Regions from separate parts of the Pseudomonas allokribbensis genome, predicted to be linked through region 2. Evidence: predicted binding sites of a transcription regulator. Region 2 holds the regulator's gene; each other region holds the start of a gene.
What was found. Region 2 encodes sigma-54, which starts transcription at its own class of promoters, with help from an activator protein. Its sites were predicted from a motif close to ANTGGCATNNANNTTGCTNT; they were not measured.

Region 1 (6,989 bases), 2.7 Mb from region 2:
GGCGATCAGGTCGGTCAGAACGTCGCTCTGGGTCAGCAACTGCTCGCCGATGCTCGACTGGCTGGCCAGTTGTTCCAAGCCTTGACGGTCGAGCGACAGATTGAGGCTGGCGAGGATTTCGCTGCGTTTGCGGCCATGCTGCTCAAGCAGAATGATCAATGCCTGTTTGCGCGCCAGAATTTCTTCCAGCAGCGGCATGTCGCGACCGTGCAAGGCGAGGGACTCGGATTGCAGTAACTCCAGCAATTGTTGAGCTGGAGCAAAGTCGTCGGTGATCAGTTGCAATAAAGTAGTGTCGTGCATGGCTGGCCTTGGGTTTTAAGCGTCCAAAAGCCTGGCGCTGACCGAGGCCTAGCGCTGGGCTTCGAAGTTGAGCAGTTTGCTGGCTACACGGTTGCTGTCGACTTTATAGCTGCCATCGGCAATCGCTGCTTTCAACTCGGCCACGCGGGCTTTGTCGACGGCAGGCTGATCGCGCAGCTTGTCAGTGACCTTCTGCAACTGTTGAGCCTCATTGCTGAGGTGTACCGATTCCCCGCTTTTTGCGGTACTGGCCTGTTCGGCCGGGGTATTCAGCGTCGCGGAAGTACCGGTTTCGGCGGTTTCCTTAGGCGTGCTGGTACGTGTACTGCCCGTAAGTGACGAGGAGCTGTTCAAACGGCTGAAATCGATGACCATGTTAAAAACCTCTGGGAATTTGGACGCTTGCCATGTTCTCGGCCATCCCCTGGAAAACTTTAGGCTCTTTTACCAATGAGCCTGCATGCGCCGCACAGATCCTGCTGCGGCACAGTTTAGGGAACAGCTCAGGTTGGCGCCAGTTTTCTGCGCGATCCCTCACGAGGCTTTCCTGTCATTGCTCCAATCGTTGTTCACATTGCCACTTCCACCTGGCCCGGCGCCATGACCTGCGCCTTGATGACCCGTTGGGAATTGAGGTTTTTCACTCGAATCTGTTCTTTCAGGCCACCGTTGGACAGGGCCTCGCCCGGCATGCGCACGGAGAGCGTGCCGCTGCGGGCGGTAATCACCACTTGATCGCCTTTGCGAACGACTTCCGCCTGTTCCAGATGCACCAGGGTAATCACTTGGTCGGCGACCGTTGGTCGGGTTAATTTTTGCCCGATCGCCTCATCCACCGACGTCAGGAAGCCCTGGTTGATCAGGCTCACATCATGCTCGCGCAGGGTCACGTCCTGGGGCTCGATGATCCCGGCGCGCTTGAGCGGGCGAGTGGTGGTCACGACCGGGCGAAACAGGCGGACTTGAGCGGGTACGAACACGGTCCAGGGGGAGGCGCCTTCGCAGCGAACCTTGACGGTTACGCGCCCCAAAGGACGTGCCGGGCTCTCCAGCGACGCTGTCAATTCCTTGTCGCACATAGGCATGTGCATGCGCGGATCGAGCTGCTTGACCTCGATTTCATAACGCCCTTCCGTTTGACTGGTAGCCAGATAGTCTTCTACGGTGAATTCAAGAAAGCCCTGAGTGACGCCGATAAGCATGTCAGGCAAGGTAACCGCATCAGCAATGGCAGGGCTGCCCGCGAAAAACAGGCAAGCGGCAGACACCGCGCAAAGTCCTCTGCGAAGGGGGGATGTCAGGCGTCGGAAAAATGTCGTTTGAATGTTCATAAGAGTTAAAAAGCAAGCGCCGTGCCGTTTAGCAATGAATGTGCGTCGCAACAACACTTGGCGTTGGTGTAGGAGTCTGGGCATGGCTGGTGTAATGGATTCGGTGAACCAGCGCACGCAACTGGTGGGGCAGAATCGCCTGGAGCTGTTGTTGTTCCGTCTCGACGGCCAGCAACTCTACGGGATCAACGTGTTCAAGGTTCGGGAAGTGCTGCAGTGCCCGCAACTGACGCTGATGCCCAAGTCCAGTCCTGTCGTGTGCGGGGTGGCGAATATCCGGGGGGCGACCATTCCGATCCTTGATCTGGCAATGGCAACCGGCTCCGGGGCGTTGAAAGACAAGAACAGTCCGTTCGTGATCATCACGGAATACAACACCAAGACCCAGGGTTTCCTGGTGCGCTCGGTGGAACGTATCGTCAACATGAACTGGGAAGAGATCCATCCGCCACCCAAGGGGACCGGTCGTGATCATTACCTGACCGCTGTGACTCGGGTGGACAATCAGTTAGTCGAAATCATCGACGTCGAGAAGGTGCTGGCGGAAGTCGCACCGACACCGGAAGCGATTTCGGTCGGCGTGGTGGATGTCGAGACCCAGAGCAAGGCGCTGTCTCTGCGGGTGCTGACGGTCGATGACTCGTCGGTGGCGCGCAAGCAGGTGACGCGTTGCCTGCAGACGGTAGGCGTTGAAGTGGTGGCGCTGAACGACGGCAAGCAGGCGCTGGATTACCTGCGCAAGCTGGTCGATGAGGGCAAGAAGCCGGAAGAAGAGTTCCTGATGATGATCTCCGACATCGAAATGCCGGAGATGGACGGGTACACCCTGACGGCCGAAATCCGCAGCGACCCTCGCATGCAAAAGCTTCATATCATCCTGCATACTTCGTTGTCGGGTGTGTTCAACCAGGCGATGGTCAAGAAGGTCGGTGCCGATGACTTCCTGGCCAAATTCCGTCCTGATGACCTGGCATCCCGGGTAGTCGACCGGATCAAAGCAGCAGATATCAGCTAGGGACTTTTCGTCCCTGGCGATCAACACGATTTAAGAGGCGGCATCATTTGTCTACGGGTAATTTGGATTTCGAACAGTTCCGGGTCTTCCTGGAAAAAGCCTGTGGCATTTTGCTCGGTGAAAACAAGCAGTACCTGGTCTCGAGCCGTCTCAACAAACTGATGGAGCAGCAAGGCATCAAGTCCCTGGGTGAGCTGGTACAGCGCATCCAGACCCAGCCGCGCAGCGGTTTGCGCGAGCAGGTGGTCGATGCCATGACGACCAACGAAACCCTGTGGTTTCGCGACACCTATCCGTTTGAAGTCTTGAAGAACAAGGTGCTGCCCGAAGCGATCAAGGCTGCTCCCAACCAGCGTCTGCGGATCTGGTCGGCGGCGTGCTCGTCGGGTCAGGAACCCTATTCGCTGTCGATGTCGATCGACGAGTTCGAACGGACCAACATCGGCCAGTTGAAAATGGGCGTACAGATCGTTGCCACGGATCTGTCCGGCAGCATGCTGACCAACTGCAAGACCGGCGAGTACGACAGCCTGGCGATCGGTCGCGGCTTGTCCGCCGATCGTCTGCAGCGCTACTTCGACCCGAAAGGGCCGGGGCGCTGGGTGATCAAGGCGCCGATCAAGAACCGGGTGGAGTTCCGCTCGTTCAACTTGCTCGACAGCTACGCAAGCCTTGGCAAGTTCGACATCGTGTTCTGCCGCAACGTGCTGATCTACTTCTCCGCCGAGGTGAAGAAAGACATCCTGTTGCGTATCCACAGCACGCTGAAGCCGGGCGGTTATCTGTTCCTCGGCGCTTCCGAAGCGCTGAACGGTTTGCCGGACCATTACCAGATGGTCCAGTGCAGCCCGGGGATCATTTACCAGGCGAAGTGATTGGCACCGGCAACACAAAAAACGGGAGTCCTCAGGGGCTCCCGTTTTTTTATGCCTGACCGTTTTTGCAGTGACGGCAAGCGGCAGAAAAGCGGCATCCGGCGGAAACCCGTTGCCGCTTTTCTGGCATTGCCGCATTGCCGATCACCTGCAAAGCCCCGGAATCCGGGGCTTTTTAAAACTGGCACGACGCTTGCTATAACCCAGTTACGAAAAACCCGGTCACCTGAAGGTTCCCGACATGAGCATCAGCTTCGATAAAGCGCTCGGAATTCACGAAAAAGCCCTGGGCTTCCGCGCCCAGCGTGCCGAAGTCCTGGCCAACAACATCGCCAACGCCGACACCCCGAACTACAAGGCTCGGGATCTGGAGTTCTCCAAAGTGCTCGAAGCACAGAGCCAGAAGAACGCCAACGGCACTATCGCCCTGAACATGACCAACAGCCGTCACATCGAAGCTGAAGGTCTGGGCAATGGCGACGAGTCGCTGATGTATCGCACGCCGATGCAGCCGTCGATCGACCAGAACACCGTTGATGCCCAACTGGAACAGTCGAACTACGCGGAAAACGCCGTCGGCTTCCAGGCCAGCTTCACGCTGCTCAACAGCAAATTCAAAGGGCTGGTGTCAGCCCTGCGCGGAGAGTAATCCATGTCCCTGTCCAGCGTTTTCAACATTGCCGGCAGCGGCATGAGCGCACAGACCACGCGTTTGAACACCGTGGCTTCGAACATCGCCAACGCCGAAACCGTCTCGTCGAGCATCGACCAGACCTATCGCGCCCGTCACCCGGTGTTCGCCACCATGTTCCAGGGCGGCCAGAGCGGCGGCAGCAACTCGCTGTTCCAGAACCAGGACGCGGCCGGCCAGGGCGTGCAGGTCATGGGCGTGGTCGAAGACCAGAGCAACCTCGAAGCGCGCTACGAGCCGAACCATCCGGCCGCCGACGCCAAGGGCTACGTCTACTACCCGAACGTCAACGTGGTGGAAGAAATGGCTGACATGATTTCCGCGAGCCGTTCGTTCCAGACCAACGCCGAAATGATGAACACGGCCAAAACCATGATGCAGAAGGTGCTGACCCTCGGTCAGTAATAAGGGGCGACTGCCATGAGTGTTTCCGATACCACCAGCAGCCTGAGCATGAAGGACATCCTGGCGAACTCGTCGAAAAAGACCAGTTCGACAACCGATGGCATTGCTTCGGCCACTAACAGTTCCACCGGCGGCCAGGCCCTGGGCAAGGACGCGTTCCTGCAATTGCTGGTAACCCAGCTGAAAAACCAGAACCCGCTCGACCCGCAGGACAACAGCGCATTCGTTGCCCAGTTGGCGCAGTTCAGCAGCCTCGAGGGTATTACTACCCTCAACAGCACCGTGAGTTCGCTGGCCGGCAATTACAACTCGTCGCAAGCCCTGCAGGCTTCTTCGCTGGTCGGTCGCAACGTGATCGTGCAGACCAACTCGGTCCAGCTCGACGATCCGAGCAAAGGCATGACCGGTTCGGTCACCGTTCCGTCGTCGATTGCCGGCGGCACCGTCAGCATCACCGACAGCAGCGGCACGATTGTTCGTACCCTCGATCTGGGCAGTCGCGCCGCAGGCGCCGCGAGCTTCACCTGGGACGGCAAGGACAAGGACGGCAACCTGGTCAAGACCGGTACCTATACCGTCAAGGCCAACGCATCGATCAACGGCACCGCGACCGATATGGCGACCTACCTGCCGGCCACCGTCACCAGCGTGACGATCAGCCAGACCGGCGGCGAGCTGATGCTCAACCTGTCCGGCAAGGGCACCGTTGCCCTGTCCAAAGTACAAACCATTGGTATATAGAGCCGACTAACCGGCACAAAGGAGTGGAATATGTCTTTCAATATCGGCCTTAGCGGTCTCTATGCAGCCAACAAGCAACTGGACGTGACCGGCAACAACATCGCCAACGTCGCGACCGCCGGTTTCAAATCGTCCCGCGCAGAATTCGAAGACGTCTACTCGGCGACTCGCCTGGGTAGCGGCAGCAAGGTCATCGGCAACGGCGTGCGCCTGGCCAACGTTTCCCAGCAGTTCACCCAGGGTGACATCAACAACACCGGTAACGTGCTGGACATGGGCATCAACGGCTCCGGTTTCTTCACCATGAGCAACAACGGCTCGATTTCCTATACCCGTGCCGGTACGTTCAAGGTCGACGACAAGGGTTTCATCACCAACACCGACTACACCTCGCGCCTGCAAGGTTATGGTGTGGATGCCAACGGCAAGGTCATCAACGGCGTACTGACCGACCTGAAGATCGACACCTCGAACCTGGCGCCGAAGTCCTCCTCGCTGGTGACCTCGACCATCAACCTGAACTCGACCGCCCCGGTGATCGACGACACAGTGCCGGCCGGCAAATTCGACCCGACCAACCTGGCGACCTACACCAAGTCGTTCAGCACCCCGATCTATGACAGCCAGGGCAACATGCACCCGATGGATCAGTACGTGGTGAAAACCGGTGCCAACACCTGGAAGGTCTACACCCTGGTCGACGGTCGCAACCCGGATGCTACCGGCAGTGATCCGAAAACCACCCCGCCGGTGGCTTCAACCATGACCTTTGACTCGGCTGGCAAGCTGACTCAGGTCAGCACGCCAAGCACCTTGCCGCCTCCGGCACCGAACCCGATCATCAGCAGTGACCTGAAGATCAGCGGTTGGGTACCAGGCAATGTCGTCAACGGTACCTTCAAGCCTAACGGTGCAGCAGCAAACCCGGCCGGCATCACCATTTCGATGGCCAGTACCACTCAGTACAACGCCGACACCGCGCGCTCGATCCCGACTCAGGACGGTTATGCCACTGGCCAGATCACTAACCTGACCATCGACGGCACCGGTACCCTGTTCGCAAACTTCAGCAACAACCAGAACAAGGCCATCGGCCAGGTTGCGCTGGCCAGCTTCACCAACGAACAAGGCTTGCAAGCGATCGGTGGTACCAGCTGGAAGGAAACCTTCGCGTCGGGGATTCCGGGTTATGACGCTCCGGAAACCGGCACCCTGGGCTCCATCCAGTCCAACTCGCTGGAAGAGTCCAACGTTAACCTGACCAACGAGCTGGTAGACCTGATCAAGGGCCAGAGCAACTATCAGGCGAACGCCAAGACCATCTCCACCCAGAGCACCATCATGCAGACCATCATTCAGATGACCTGATATCGATGCTTTGTAAAAAGCTGTAACGGAAAGCCCCTCTTTGAGGGGCTTTCTTGTTTAATGCGCGCGCCGGGGCCACTCGTCCGCGGCATTCGCATTTGCGCGCGTGTATTCACACGCCTGCTCACGCTATACCCGGGCGCCAATGAGCGGTTCGCCCAACCACTGACAGGGATGTAACGACTACTTCATGGTTTTTTTCTCTCGCTCCCGAATCGTGTTCGGGACGCTGCCCGTTGTTGCCTTGTTGGTCTGGTTTG
Region 2 (6,989 bases):
CGTGGGAATGAAAGCGTATTTGAAGGAAAGCAGGATACACCTGCTATCGAACGTAAGAGGACAGTATGAGGCTCGTTAAAACCCTCCCTATTTTGCTCAGTCTGGGCGCAGCACTGGGAAGCGTGAGCGCCTGGGCTCTGCCGAACGATCAAGAGCAGCCAATCCGCATTCAGGCCGACGATGCCCAGCTGGACGACAAGAATGGCGTTGCCACCTATAAAGGTGACGTGATCATCACTCAGGGTTCGATGATCGTCAAAGGCAACACCGTGACCATCACCCGCACCCCGACCGGCGATATCGACGTCGTGACCTCGGTGGGCAACCTTGCCTACTTCGAGCAGTTGCAGACGGCTGGCGACACCAAGCCTGTACAGGGCTGGGGCGTGACCATCCAGTACCACGCCGCGCAAAACCGTGTTGTGCTGATCGACAAGGCGAAAGTCGTCGACAAGGACAACAACACCACTCAGGGCGAGAAAATCGTCTATGACACGGTGAAAAAGCTGGCCAGCGCGGGTCGTGCCACCGGCAACAAGGTCACCGAAGCGCGTCCGCGCATTGACATGGTGATCCAGCCGAAGAAGAAAACCGACGAGAAATCCCAGTAATGGCAACTCTGAAAGCCCAGCACCTGGCCAAGGCCTATAAAAGCCGCCAGGTCGTGCGCGATGTCAGCCTGTCGATCGACAGCGGTCAGATCGTCGGCCTGCTCGGCCCCAACGGCGCCGGCAAGACCACCTGCTTCTACATGATCGTCGGCCTGGTGCAGGCTGATCAGGGTCGCGTGCTGATCGACGACCTGGACGTCAGCCACCAGCCGATGCACGGTCGCGCCAAGGCCGGTATCGGCTATCTGCCACAGGAAGCGTCGATCTTTCGCAAACTGTCGGTGGCCGACAACATCATGGCCATCCTCGAGACCCGTCAGGAGCTCGACAAGGCCGGTCGTCGCAAGGAGCTGGAAAGCCTGCTGCAGGAATTCCACATCAGCCACATCCGCGACAACCTCGGCATGAGCCTGTCCGGTGGTGAGCGTCGCCGGGTGGAAATCGCCCGCGCACTGGCCACTGCACCGAAGTTCATTCTGCTCGACGAACCGTTCGCCGGTGTCGACCCGATCTCCGTGGGTGACATCAAGCAGATCATTCACCACCTCAAGGCCAAGGGCATCGGTGTGTTGATCACCGACCACAACGTCCGCGAGACGCTGGATATCTGCGAAACGGCCTACATCGTCAATGACGGCCAACTGATCGCCGAAGGCGACTCCGCGACCATCCTCGCCAACGATCTGGTGAAGGAAGTGTATCTGGGTCACGAGTTCCGCCTGTAAGCGCGACAGCATTCGACCAGCCGTCCGGGTGCTGTAACGTTGAAGCGCACTTTTATACGCTTTTATTGTTACAGCGCTCTAGGCAAACACGACAGTTTCAGGCATATAATTTGCTTAAGTTTGGCGCTTCGGCGCCCTGTAGTGGATGGCGCATAGCGCCGGCGAATAAGGTGTTAAGCCCCTGCCATGAAACCATCGCTAGTCTTGAGAATGGGCCAGCAGCTGACGATGACACCGCAGCTGCAACAGGCCATCCGCCTGCTCCAATTGTCGACCCTGGATCTGCAACAGGAAATCCAGGAGGCTCTGGAATCCAATCCGATGCTCGAACGCCAGGAAGACGGCGACGACTTCGACAACTCCGATCCCATGGCCGACAACGCCGAACAGAAGCCCAACACCGAGATCCAGGAACCCTCCTATCAGGAGACCGCACCGACGGTCGACAATCTAGAGGATGGCGAATGGAACGAGCGAATCCCCAACGAACTCCCCGTCGACACCGCCTGGGAAGACGTCTACCAGACCAGCGCCAGCAGCCTGCCGAGCAGCGATGACGACGAGTGGGACTTCACCACCCGTACCTCCGCCGGCGAGAGCCTGCAAAGCCACCTGCTGTGGCAGTTGAACCTGGCGCCGATGTCCGACACGGATCGCCTGATCGCCGTCACCCTGATCGACTGCATCAACAATCAGGGCTACCTCGACGAAACCCTCGAAGAAATTCTCGACGCCTTCGATCCGGAGCTCGACATCGAGCTGGACGAGATCGAAGCCGTCCTGCACCGCATCCAGCAATTCGAACCTGCCGGCATCGGCGCACGCAACCTGGGCGAATGCCTGCTGCTGCAATTGCGCCAGCTGTCGGCCAAGACTCCTTGGCTGGCGGAAGCCAAGCGTCTGGTCACCGATTACATCGACCTGCTCGGCAGCCGCGACTACAGCCAGCTGATGCGCCGCATGAAACTCAAGGAAGATGAACTGCGCCAGGTCATCGAACTGGTGCAGAGCCTCAACCCGCGCCCCGGTTCGCAGATCGAGTCCACCGAAGCCGAGTACGTGGTGCCTGACGTCATCGTGCGCAAGGACAACGAGCGCTGGCTGGTCGAACTGAACCAGGAATCGGTGCCGCGCCTGCGGGTCAACGCCCAGTACGCCGGTTTCGTGCGCCGCGCCGACACCAGCGCCGACAACACCTTCATGCGCAATCAGTTGCAGGAAGCCCGCTGGTTCATCAAGAGCCTGCAGAGCCGCAACGAAACCCTGATGAAAGTGGCCACCCAGATCGTCGAGCATCAGCGCGGCTTTCTTGAATACGGCGACGAAGCCATGAAGCCTCTCGTGCTGCATGACATCGCCGAAGCGGTGGGCATGCACGAGTCGACGATTTCCCGGGTGACCACGCAAAAATTCATGCATACCCCCCGGGGCATCTATGAACTGAAATACTTTTTCTCCAGCCACGTCAGCACCTCCGAAGGCGGCGAATGCTCGTCCACGGCGATCCGCGCGATCATCAAGAAACTGGTTGCCGCGGAAAATCAGAAAAAGCCGTTGAGTGACAGCAAGATCGCTGGTTTACTGGAGGCACAAGGCATTCAGGTGGCTCGCCGCACCGTCGCCAAGTACCGCGAATCCCTCGGGATCGCGCCTTCGAGCGAACGCAAGCGGTTGATGTAAGCCACGTTACAGCGTTCCAGTGGCAGGCTCTTCGGCCTGCCGCTTTATGCACTGGCAACGAAGGAGAAGCTGTATGCAAGTCAACATCAGTGGACACCAACTGGAAGTTACCCAACCTCTCCGTGAGTACGTTGAGCAAAAGCTCAAGAGGCTTGAGGGGCATTTCGACAAGATCACCAACGTGCAAGTCACGATGTGCGTCGAGAAGCTGAAGCAGAAAATCGAAGCCACGCTGCATATTCCCGGTAACGAGGTCGTCGCAAACGCGGAACATACCGATATGTACGCAGCGATCGACGCGCTGACCGACAAGCTTGATAAACAACTCAAAAAGCATAAGGAAAAGACCCAGAGCCTGCTTCAGGGCGCTACCGGTCGATAACCCCCACCCCCATGATCCGACTTGAAAGCATCCTGACCCCCGGCCGTTCCCTCGTGAACGTGCCGGGCGGCAGCAAAAAGAAAGCCCTCGAACAAATTGCCAACCTGATCGCCCGGGAAGTACCGGATCTGGAGATGCAAGATGTCTTCGAGGCACTGATTGCCCGTGAAAAACTCGGCTCGACCGGTTTTGGCAACGGCATCGCCATTCCCCACTGCCGCCTCAAGGGTTGCGAATCCCCCATCAGCGCCTTGATGCACCTTGAAGCACCCATCGATTTCGACGCCATTGATGGTGCACCGGTCGACCTGCTGTTCGTGCTGCTGGTCCCGGAAGCCGCCACCGATGCGCACCTGGAACTGCTGCGCCAGATCGCCAGCATGCTCGACCGCAAGGACGTACGCGAAAAATTGCGTCGCGCCACCACCAACGAAGCCTTGTATCAGGTTGTCCTGGACGAGCAAAACGGGCACTAAACATGCGCTTGATCATCGTCAGTGGCCGCTCCGGCTCGGGCAAAAGTACCGCTCTGGATGTCCTCGAAGACAACGGCTACTACTGCATCGACAATTTGCCTGCCGGCCTGCTCCCGGAACTGGCGGAGCGCGCACTGATTCATACGGAACTGTCTCAGCCACTGGTCGCGGTATCGATCGACGCACGCAATCTGCCCAGTCATCTCTCGCGCTTTCCGGAATTGCTTGAAGAAGTCCGCAGCCGGCACATCCAGTGCGACGTCCTGTATCTGGACGCCGATGAAGAAACCCTGCTCAAGCGTTTTTCGGAAACCCGTCGTCGCCACCCTCTGAGCAGCGCCAATCGTTCGCTGGCCGAAGCCATCAACGATGAAACGGCCCTGCTGGGCCCGATCGCCGATCTGGCCGACCTGAAGGTCAACACCACCAATCTGAACCTGTACCAGTTGCGCGACACCATCAAGCTGCGGCTGCTGAACCAGCCGGAGCCGGGCACGGCGTTTCTGGTGGAGTCGTTCGGTTTCAAACGCGGCATGCCGGTGGATGCGGATCTGGTGTTCGATGTACGCTGCCTGCCCAACCCGTACTGGAAACCGGAACTACGCGCGCAATCGGGGCTCGATGAGCCGGTAGCCGAGTACCTGGCGGCACAGCCGGAAGTCGAAGAGATGTTCCAGGACATCTATGCGTATCTGTTCAAATGGCTGCCGCGCTTCGCTGCAAGCAATCGCGCCTACGTCACCATTGCCATTGGCTGCACCGGCGGACATCACCGTTCCGTCTACCTGACCGAACGCCTGGGTCAGGCCCTGCAGAAAACCCTGAAGAACGTCCAGGTTCGCCACCGCGACCTCAGCTAAAGGATTCACACCGCGATGCCTGCTCTGGAAATCGAAATCATCAACAAGCTGGGCCTGCATGCCCGGGCGTCGGCAAAGTTCGTTGGCGTGGCGGGGCAGTATCCCGACTGCACGATCAGAGTGGGTCGCACCCCGGAAACCACGGTAGATGGCAAAAGCATCATGGCGATGATGATGCTCGCTGCCGGCAAGGGCACCAAAATCTTCCTGAGCACTGAAGGGCATCAGGAACAGGAAGCCCTGGATGCCTTGGTGGCACTGATCAACAACTACTTCGACGAAGGCGGTTGAAAGCCTTTGGTGGCGAGGGAGCAAGCTTCCCTCCCCCCTCTCATCCCAACGCCGTGTCCATCACCATCATCAGACAGAACCCGATCAATAATCCCAGGCTCGCCAGTTTGTCGTGACCATTGCGTCGCGACTCCGGGATCACTTCGTGGGTCACCACCAGCAACATCGCCCCGGCCGCCAGCGCCAATCCAAGGGGCAACAGCAACTCCGCCAGGCTGACCAGCCATGCACAGAGCAGTGCAAACACCGGTTCGACCAGCCCCGATGCCGCCCCGATCAGAAACGCCTTGACCCGCGACATCCCCGCCCCGGCCAGCACCAGCGCAATCACCAGACCTTCCGGCACATCCTGCAAGGCGATGCCCATCGCCAGGCTGTCAGCGTCCGGCATGCCGCCGCCAGCGGAGACGCCGACGGCCATGCCTTCCGGAATGTTATGGGCAATGATGGCAAACACGAACAGCCAGATCCGCGGGGGAATCACTGGATGCTCGACGGTGCCGATGAGCATTTCCGGTGAAGCGCCGGACACCTTGCGGTCCACCAGATACAGACCGAAAGCACCGAGCATGATGCCGAAACAGATCAGACCACTGGCACCCCAAGGGCTCAGGCCAAGGCTTTCTGCGGCGGCAATCCCCGGCACGATCAGCGAAAAAGCAGTCGCTGCCAGCATCACGCCGGCACCAAACCCCAGCAGCGTGTCGCCCAATGCCTGAGGCATGTTGCGGATCACCAGCACCGGAACCGCCCCGAGTGCCGTGCCGAGTGCGCAGATTGCACCGCCCTGCAATGCCCGGGACAGTTTCGGCTCCAGGTCCAGCCATTCGAGTCCGTGAGCCACCAGCAAGGTCATGCCCGCCAACAGCAGCAGCGATCCGAATGCGTAACGAAACATACGCCCACTTCCGATCGCCAGTGTTTCAGTGCCCATAGTCAGCCTTGGATTGTTTTTATAGGAGACTTAAACCAGTGCAGCCTGATAACGCGCAGCGACTTCAGGCCAATTGATCACGTTGTAGAACGCGCTGATGTATTCCGGGCGACGGTTCTGATAACGCAGGTAGTAGGCGTGTTCCCACACATCGAGTCCGAGAATCGGCGTATTGCCGCCCATCAGCGGGCTGTCCTGATTGCCGCTGCTTTCCACCACCAGTTTCTTGTCCGGGGTCACGCTGAGCCAGGCCCAGCCGCTGCCGAAGCGCGTCAGCGCAGCTTTGGTGAACGCATCCTTGAAGCTGTCGAGGCCGCCCAGTTGCTCATCGATCGCCCTGGCCAGCGCGCCGCCCGGCATGCCGCCACCGCCTGGCACCATCACTTCCCAGAACAGCGAATGGTTGGCGTGACCGCCGCCCTGATTGATTACCGCCGCGCGCAGTTTTTCAGGCAGTTGCTGGACGCTGGCCACCAGTTTTTCCACCGGCCATTCGGCGTACTCCGTGCCCTCGACCGCGGCGTTCAGGTTGTTGATATAGGTCTGGTGATGCTTGGTGTAGTGGATCTCCATGGTCTGCGCATCGATGTGCGGTTCCAGTGCGTCGTAGGCGTAAGGCAAGGCTGGCAGGGTAAAAGCCATTTCAGTGGACTCCATGGTGATGTTGGGCAGGCACGCGACGCGCATTGCCGGTATCCGGGTGCAGCAGACGCTGGGTGCGCGGGTACTCGCCGTGTTCGCTGATGAAATTGAGCAGTTCGACATAGGTCTTGCTGCTTTGGCGCAATGCCGCCTCACGCAGGGCCGGGCGCAGGCGCTCGTTCTGCATGGTCTGCAACAGGCGCTGGTGGATCGCGCACAGATATTCGGCGCTCTCCTCCGGCTGGTTCAGGCGCAGATGCAGGTCGGCCAGGTTGTGATGGGAGATGACGCAGGCCGCCACCGCTTCGTCGGCATCGGCCCAGCGCTCGAACAGCACTTGAGCCAGGGCCAGCGCTTGCAGATAGGCCTCGCGGGCGTCGATCAGCTC
Region 3 (6,989 bases), 920 kb from region 2:
GCAGGACTTCTCGGCAAACGCCCGCAGCGCCTCGTCCGCCTCGGTGAGCCGGGTGAAACGCAGGAACGGCAGCGCCGACTGACTCTCGTGCTCCGCTTCGCGCAACTCGTCGATATCGACCTGCCCACGAGCGCCGATGATGATCGCTTCGTGGGGTTCGTCCATGGTTAGCACATGCAGGATGTTGCCGAACGGATCGAGCTGGGCCCGCACCGGGCGCGGCAGGTCGAGCTGCCAGCTCAGCACATGCTGACGCTCGCTGTCGTGAGGTGTCAGGCGCAGGTACTGGATGCTCGCCCGCACCTGATCTTCGTAGTGATAGGTGGTCTCGTGGCTGATGGAAAGTCTCATGCGGCCTCCAGGTAGGAACTGTGAATGGCGTTGCCCAACTGGCGCACCAGCGGGATGAACTCGGTGAGCCAGGCGTGCAGCCCTTCCTCGAGGATTTCGTGGATGCCGGTGTAACGCAGGCGTGCGTCCATTTCCGCCGCCAACCGTTGCGCTGGACGACCGTTGGCTCCCGGCAGTTGCGCGAGGATCTGGTCGATCTCTTCGGTGCAGGCCCGCAGCGAGCGCGGCACGTCGGCACGCAACAGCAGCAGCTCGGCGACATGCCGGGCGCCGGGCGCGTCGCGGTAGATTTCGGTGTAGGCCTCGAACGAGGACAAGGCCCGCAACAAGGCACTCCATTGGTAATAGGCGTGGGCGGTGCCGTCGCTGACCGCTTCGGCCTGATCGCCGGCCATTTCATAGCGGGCGTCTAGCAGGCGCAAAGTGTTGTCGGCCCGCTCAATGAACGTGCCCAACCGGATGAAACGAAACGCATCGTTGCGCATGATGGTGCCGTAGGACGCCCCGCGGAACAGGTGCGAACGTTCCTTGATCCACTCACAGAAACGGCTCATGCCATAGCGGCTGAGGCCCTGGTTGGCGATCCCGCGAATCTCCAGCCAGGTGGCGTTGATGTTCTCCCACATGTCGGCGGTGATCCGACCGCGCACCGCGTGGGCACTGGCTCGCGCCGCGCCGAGGCAGCTGTAGATGCTCGCCGGGTTGGCCGCGTCGAGCGCGAAGAAGTGCAGCAATCGCTCGGCATGCAGTTCGCCATGGCGTTCCAGGTAATCGTCCAGCGTGCCGGTGATCAACAGCGGCATCGCCAGTTCGTGCAGACCATCGCCACGGCCGTCCTGCGGCATCAGCGACAGCGAATAGCTGACATCGAGCATGCGGGCGAGGTTTTCCGCCCGCTCCAGGTAACGCGACATCCAGTACAGATCCGAGGCAGTTCTACTTAACATGGCAGGCTTCCTTCAATCCTCGACCACCCAGGTGTCCTTGGTTCCACCGCCCTGGGATGAATTCACCACCAGAGAGCCTTCACGCAGGGCGACACGGGTCAAACCACCGGGCACAACCCGGGTTTCGCGGCCGGACAATACGAACGGGCGCAGGTCGATATGGCGCGGCGCAATGCCGTTTTCGACAAAGGTCGGACAGGTCGACAGCGACAGCGTCGGTTGTGCGATATACGCGTGGGGCTTGGCCTTGATCCGCTCGCGGAATGCATCGATTTCCGCCGTTGTCGCCGCCGGCCCCACGAGCATTCCGTAACCGCCGGAGCCCTGGGTTTCCTTGACCACCAGATCCGGAAGATTGGCCAGCACATGGGAAAGTTCAGACGGATTGCGGCATTGCCACGTCGGCACGTTCTTCAGGATCGGCTCTTCATCGAGGTAGAAACGGATCATCTCGGTGACGAACGGATACACCGACTTGTCGTCCGCCACGCCGGTGCCGATCGCATTGGCCAGCACCACATTGCCAGAGCGATACGACGACAGCAGACCCGGCACGCCGAGCATCGAATCCGGGCGGAAGGCCAACGGGTCGAGGAACGCGTCGTCGAGCCGGCGGTAGATCACGTCCACCGCTTTCGGGCCGTCAGTGGTGCGCATGAAGACCTTGTCGTCACGCACGAACAGATCGGCACCTTCGACCAGCTCGACGCCCATTTCCCGGGCCAGGAACGCATGCTCGAAAAACGCGCTGTTGAACCGGCCCGGCGTCAGTACCACCACACTCGGGTCGTCGATGGGGCTTGAGCTTTTCAGGGTGTCGAGCAACAGGTTCGGGTAATGGTCGATCGGGGCGATGCGCTGGGCCGCGAACAGCTCGGGGAACAGACGCATCATCATCTTGCGGTCTTCGAGCATGTAGCTCACGCCGCTGGGCGTGCGCAGGTTGTCCTCGAGCACGTAATACGTGCCGTCGCCGTCGCGCACCAGATCGACGCCGGAGATGTGCGAATAGATATCGCGGTGCAGATCCAGCCCCTGCATCGCCAACTGGTATTGCTCGTTGGCCAGCACCTGCTCGGCGGGAATGATCCCGGCCTTGATGATGCGCTGCTCGTGATAGAGGTCGGCGAGGAACATGTTCAACGCCTTGACGCGCTGGATGCAGCCGCGCTCGACGATCCGCCACTCGCTGGCGGGAATGCTGCGCGGAATGGTGTCGAAGGGAATCAGACGTTCTGTCCCTTGCTCGTCCCCGTAGAGCGTGAAAGTGATCCCGGCACGATGGAACAGCAGATCGGCCTCGCGTCGCCGCTGGGCCAACAGCTCGTCAGGCGTATCGGCCAGCCAGCGGGCAAACTCCCGGTAATGCGGGCGGACCTGGCCGCCGGCATCGTACATTTCATCAAAATAGGTGCGGATCATGCCGTACTCCTTGTCACCCCGGACATACAGGCCTTCGCAAGGCCCGTGCCATCGGCATAAACGCTTTGATTTCAATCGGTTGGATATTCACGCCACAAACACCGCACCATTCCTGTGCGGCAAATGCCCCAACCTGATCGCCCCCGCCTCATTGCGACGCAGTGCAGTCGCCTATCACCAGCATAGTCAGAGTTGATTTCACTGCCCGGCGCCGCCTGCGGATAATCCGCACATCCGTTGCGAAACGTCCCTGACGAAGTGCGCAGCCCACTGATCCGGCTTGCCCTGGCAGCCCTACCGGCCGTAACCCTGACCGGTTTCCTCTCCTTCCGGTCTTCCCTTTCAGCCACCTCTCCCGGTGGCTTTTTTTTGCGCCGGATTCTTGTTTCAGGGTTTTGCCGGGCAATGTTCAGGGCTCAGAAACGACAACGGCCGACCCGAAGGTCAGCCGTTGCTCGACGTGTTGCGAGGGTTATCAGTTCAAACGATGGCGGTTGCGCACCTCCTGCTTCACGCCCCAGCCTTCGATGATGCCGCCCAAGGGCTCGACCACCGCCGAAAAGCCCTGTTCGAAATCGCCAATGTCGTCGTAGGTTGCGTACATCACCTTGCTCAATTCCAGGGACCACGCGCCGTCGTCGCGCGCACTGACCTGGGCATTGATGGATTCACCGCGAAACTTGCCTGCCGCCCTGCGCGCCCGCTCCTCGTCCGGGAAAATGGCGTAGAACTCGATGGGATGGAACCGGGAAAAATCGAAACCGCCTTCTTTCATGCGGCGCAGCACGCTGCTGCTGATGTCTTCTTGATAGGCTGTGCTCATGAACGTCCCCCTCGCATAGATGGATAGACTTTCCGTATTCCCTGCACCTGGCCGAACGGCTCAAGCGCTACGACAACCGTGTTGCCGGCGGGAAACAAGCATGTAGCTGACAAGACCAGACCTTAGCGATCCGTTCGCTGATCTCGCTTGCAGAGTAGCCCCAAGATAGAGCCGCTGCCAAGGCCTGGTACGTTACGGACAAGAAGATTTTCAGATGGGCGTGATGCTGCGGATTTCGATGCTGTTCTGGGTTTTCAGGCTTTTGGCGCCTGCATCGGAGGTGCGCCCTTCCAGATCGTTCAGATCCAGTGCGGCGGCGACAGGAAGGAGTCGTTCCTTGATCAATCGAGCGGCCTCATCGTCGCTGGGGCATTCCGCGCGCTCGAAGATTTCATCGACAATTTCACCGTGATCATCCACGAAAGTGACTTTCCACTTTTGCATTGGTGCCTCCTCGAACAAACCCGCAAATGGGCTCATATCTATCTCGACTTTTGTCAGGATTGATCGTTCAAAAGCTTTACACCGATGAAACATGAAAAACATTTCATCTGCGGGAACGAAGCCGCTCGCTCCCGCAGTGATAACGGCTGAGTGATCAGTCGTTGCTTGGCTTGTTCACCGCTTGCAGCACGTATTGCGGCAAGGCGAAGGCGCCGATGTGGATTTCCGGGTTGTAGTAACGGGTGACGATGCCGCTGCCGATGAAGCGCTGTTGCAGGGTTTCACGGCTCAGCTTGCGGTAGGCCGGGTTGGTCGAGCCCCAGGCGAAGGTCATCGAACCGCCGATGTAGGTCGGCACGGCCGCCTGATAGAAGTGCCAGTCCGGGAACAGGCTGCGCAGGCGACCGGCGGTGGTTTTCACTTCTTCGATCTGCATGAACGGCGTGCCGTTCTGGGTCACGAGGATGCCGCCCTCGTTCAGGCAGCGGTGGCAGGCCTGGTAGAAGTTTTCCGAGAACAGCACTTCGCCCGGGCCGATCGGGTCGGTGGAGTCGGAAATGATCACGTCGAACTTTTCAGCGGTGGTTGCGACGAAGCGCATGCCGTCGTCGATCACCAGGTTCAGGCGTGGGTCGTCATAGGCGCCCTTGGAGTGGTTCGGCAGGAATTCCTTGCACATGTCGACCACGGTGCCGTCGATTTCGACCATGGTGATGTGCTCGACGCTGGCGTGCTTGGTCACTTCGCGCAGCATGCCGCCGTCGCCGCCGCCGATGATCAGCACGCGCTTGGCGGTGCCGTGGGCGAGGATCGGCACGTGGGTGAGCATTTCGTGGTAGATGAATTCATCGGCTTCGGTGGTCTGGATCACGCCGTCCAGCGCCATCACCCGGCCCATGCGCGGGTTCTGGAAGATCACCAGGTGCTGGTGCTCGGTGCGCACTTCGTGCAGCAGTTTTTCCATGCGAAAACGCTGGCCGTAGCCTTCGTAGAGGGTTTCCAGGTATTCGCTGGTCTTGGTGACGGTCATGGTGAAGTGCTCCGATGAATGCGCGGGCGCCAATCGTCAGGTTCGATTGCCCGGGAAAGGCGCGCATTCTACGTTGCCGAAGATGACAGGTCGAACCTCACTTCATCGGCCCGGCACAATCCATTGGCGCGAACGGTCAGATCCGCACATTGCCCCGCGGCCCGGCAATCGCCCAGATGATCAGGCCCAGCACCGGCAGGAAGATGATCAACAGCACCCAGAGGATTTTCATCCCGGTCTCGGCGCCGCTTTTCAGCACGTTGATGATCGCCCAGATGTCGAGGGCAAGAATGATCAGGCCGATCAGGCCGTTGAACGTGGAACCCATGGTGTCACTCCAGAATAGTGGCATGCACTTTTAGGATAGACGGTCGCGCGCAGGGTTCCCTTTTATTGCGCTCAGACGTGAACGGCGACCTTCAAGGCTTCCAGCGACGGCGCAGCGGCGATGCCGACTTCGGCACACAGTTCCAGCACGCGCGGCACGTCGTTGCCGTAGACCAGCACCACTTGCAGTTCGTCGTCGAGCAACTGGCTGAAGTTCATCAGCGTGTAGCCGCCGTTTTCCTTGTTCATGCTGCTCATCTGCACCTGGATGCGGTTGAGTGCGGTCAGCGCTTCGGTCTTGGCCAGTTGCTTGGGCTTGAGGTTGAACTCCACGCCCGGGCCGAACGAAGCCACGATCTGCGCGAACAGGTCAACGTAGGTGTCGGCCTGGAACAGCACGGTTTCCGGCAGACTGCCGACCACGACCCATTCGCCCAAAGGAATCGGGAAAGTGTCGTCGTAGTTGATGTCCGGATTGGCGGTCAGAAAAGCGTCGGCATCGGCGTAGGCCTGCGCCGCTTCATCAGCGACCTTCTGAATCTCGTCGTCGCCCATGCAGCCGGAGCTGATTTTGCTGATGAGTTCGGCGAGTGCGGCTTTCATGGGGGCGGATCCTGTGGCGAAGAGAATTTTGAGGGCGCGAAGGATAGCGCATTCTCGCCTTCGCCACAGAGCGGGTTCCGGCCCGACGGTTCAGCCCAGCAGTTTTTCCAGCTGCGCGGTGGTGTCCACAGCGCCCATGGTGCGGGCCGCGTCCAGCGCGGTGATGCCGTTGGCGTCCTTGGCTTTCGGGTCGGCGCCCTGGTCGATCAGGAACTCGACGATTTCAACCCGGTTGAACATTGCCGCCATCATCAGCGCCGTGCGGCCGTCGAAGGAAGCGCCTTCAATCTGCGCCCCACCGGCCACCAATGCCTTGACCACGGCCAGGTCACCCTTGAATGCCGCGCCGGCAATCGGGCTCTGGCCATTGCCGTTGCGTTGTTCCGGGTCGGCCTTGTGCTTGAGCAGCACTTGCACCGCATCTACGTGACCGTAGTAACTGGCGAGCATCAGCAAGGTATCGCCCTTGCTATTGGTCAGGTTGACCGGCAGACCGGCCGTGATCAGGCGATCCAGCATCGCCGCATCGCCGTCGCGCGCCTTGTTGAATACCTGCTCGGTGAATTCGGCAGCTTCTTCGGGGGTCATCTGGCGGCTTTGGTCGGACATGGGGCAACTCCACTTTCGGTCAATCGGAAAGCCGATAGTTTCCCGAGCGCGGCGATAGCTGTCACCCCCTTTTTTCCAAGACAGTCGATAGCCAATATCAATAACGGAACTTGCCGGCGCGGATGTCCGCCAGGATTTCATCCGTGACCTGCACGTAGGTTTCAGTACCCGGCAGCCAGGCATAGATCGGGTCATCACCTGTCTGGCCGGGGTCGAAGCCTTCGTTTTTCAGGCGCGTCTTCTGGTATTTGAAGGTGCCGGTGGTTTCCATTTTCACTTTGACCCGCAGGAACAACGGCACCGCATAGGCCGGCATGCGCTGGCGGGCGAAGGCCAGCAGCTCGGTGAAGTCCAGCGTCGCCAGAGACTCGGCCGGCGTGATCGCCGCCATGCCGGCGCGACCGTTGGTGTTGGGAATTTCCACGCCATAGGC

Region 1: flgB (flagellar basal body rod protein FlgB) is a predicted target of sigma-54. The motif match lies at 3,705-3,724, and genes of this name have one in related genera.
Region 3: IF199_RS09020 (circularly permuted type 2 ATP-grasp protein) is a predicted target of sigma-54. The motif match lies at 2,754-2,773, and genes of this name have one in related genera.

The regions. Positions count from the first base shown of each region.
Region 1 covers NZ_CP062252.1:4,935,006-4,941,994, reverse strand. The annotation lists gene IF199_RS22570 (flagella synthesis protein FlgN) at 1-303, opposite strand, end outside; gene flgM (flagellar biosynthesis anti-sigma factor FlgM) at 352-678, opposite strand; gene flgA (flagellar basal body P-ring formation chaperone FlgA) at 873-1,634, opposite strand; gene IF199_RS22555 (chemotaxis protein CheV) at 1,717-2,649, shown strand; gene cheR (protein-glutamate O-methyltransferase CheR) at 2,697-3,524, shown strand; gene flgB (flagellar basal body rod protein FlgB) at 3,766-4,173, shown strand; gene flgC (flagellar basal body rod protein FlgC) at 4,177-4,620, shown strand; gene flgD (flagellar hook assembly protein FlgD) at 4,636-5,361, shown strand; gene flgE (flagellar hook protein FlgE) at 5,392-6,729, shown strand; gene IF199_RS22525 (efflux RND transporter periplasmic adaptor subunit) at 6,920-6,989, shown strand, end outside.
Region 2 covers NZ_CP062252.1:1,024,439-1,031,427, reverse strand. The annotation lists gene lptC (LPS export ABC transporter periplasmic protein LptC) at 1-79, shown strand, start outside; gene lptA (lipopolysaccharide transport periplasmic protein LptA) at 66-611, shown strand; gene lptB (LPS export ABC transporter ATP-binding protein) at 611-1,336, shown strand; gene IF199_RS04510 (RNA polymerase factor sigma-54) at 1,523-3,016, shown strand; gene hpf (ribosome hibernation-promoting factor, HPF/YfiA family) at 3,090-3,398, shown strand; gene ptsN (PTS IIA-like nitrogen regulatory protein PtsN) at 3,410-3,874, shown strand; gene rapZ (RNase adapter RapZ) at 3,877-4,734, shown strand; gene IF199_RS04490 (HPr family phosphocarrier protein) at 4,750-5,025, shown strand; gene IF199_RS04485 (ZIP family metal transporter) at 5,066-5,959, opposite strand; gene IF199_RS04480 (superoxide dismutase) at 5,990-6,601, opposite strand; gene IF199_RS04475 (hypothetical protein) at 6,603-6,989, opposite strand, start outside.
Region 3 covers NZ_CP062252.1:1,945,663-1,952,651, reverse strand. The annotation lists gene IF199_RS09030 (transglutaminase family protein) at 1-351, opposite strand, end outside; gene IF199_RS09025 (alpha-E domain-containing protein) at 348-1,298, opposite strand; gene IF199_RS09020 (circularly permuted type 2 ATP-grasp protein) at 1,311-2,720, opposite strand; gene IF199_RS09015 (ribonuclease E inhibitor RraB) at 3,196-3,543, opposite strand; gene IF199_RS09010 (hypothetical protein) at 3,754-3,987, opposite strand; gene speE (polyamine aminopropyltransferase) at 4,142-5,017, opposite strand; gene IF199_RS09000 (PLDc N-terminal domain-containing protein) at 5,154-5,345, opposite strand; gene IF199_RS08995 (hypothetical protein) at 5,417-5,947, opposite strand; gene IF199_RS08990 (ankyrin repeat domain-containing protein) at 6,038-6,556, opposite strand; gene IF199_RS08985 (long-chain-acyl-CoA synthetase) at 6,654-6,989, opposite strand, start outside.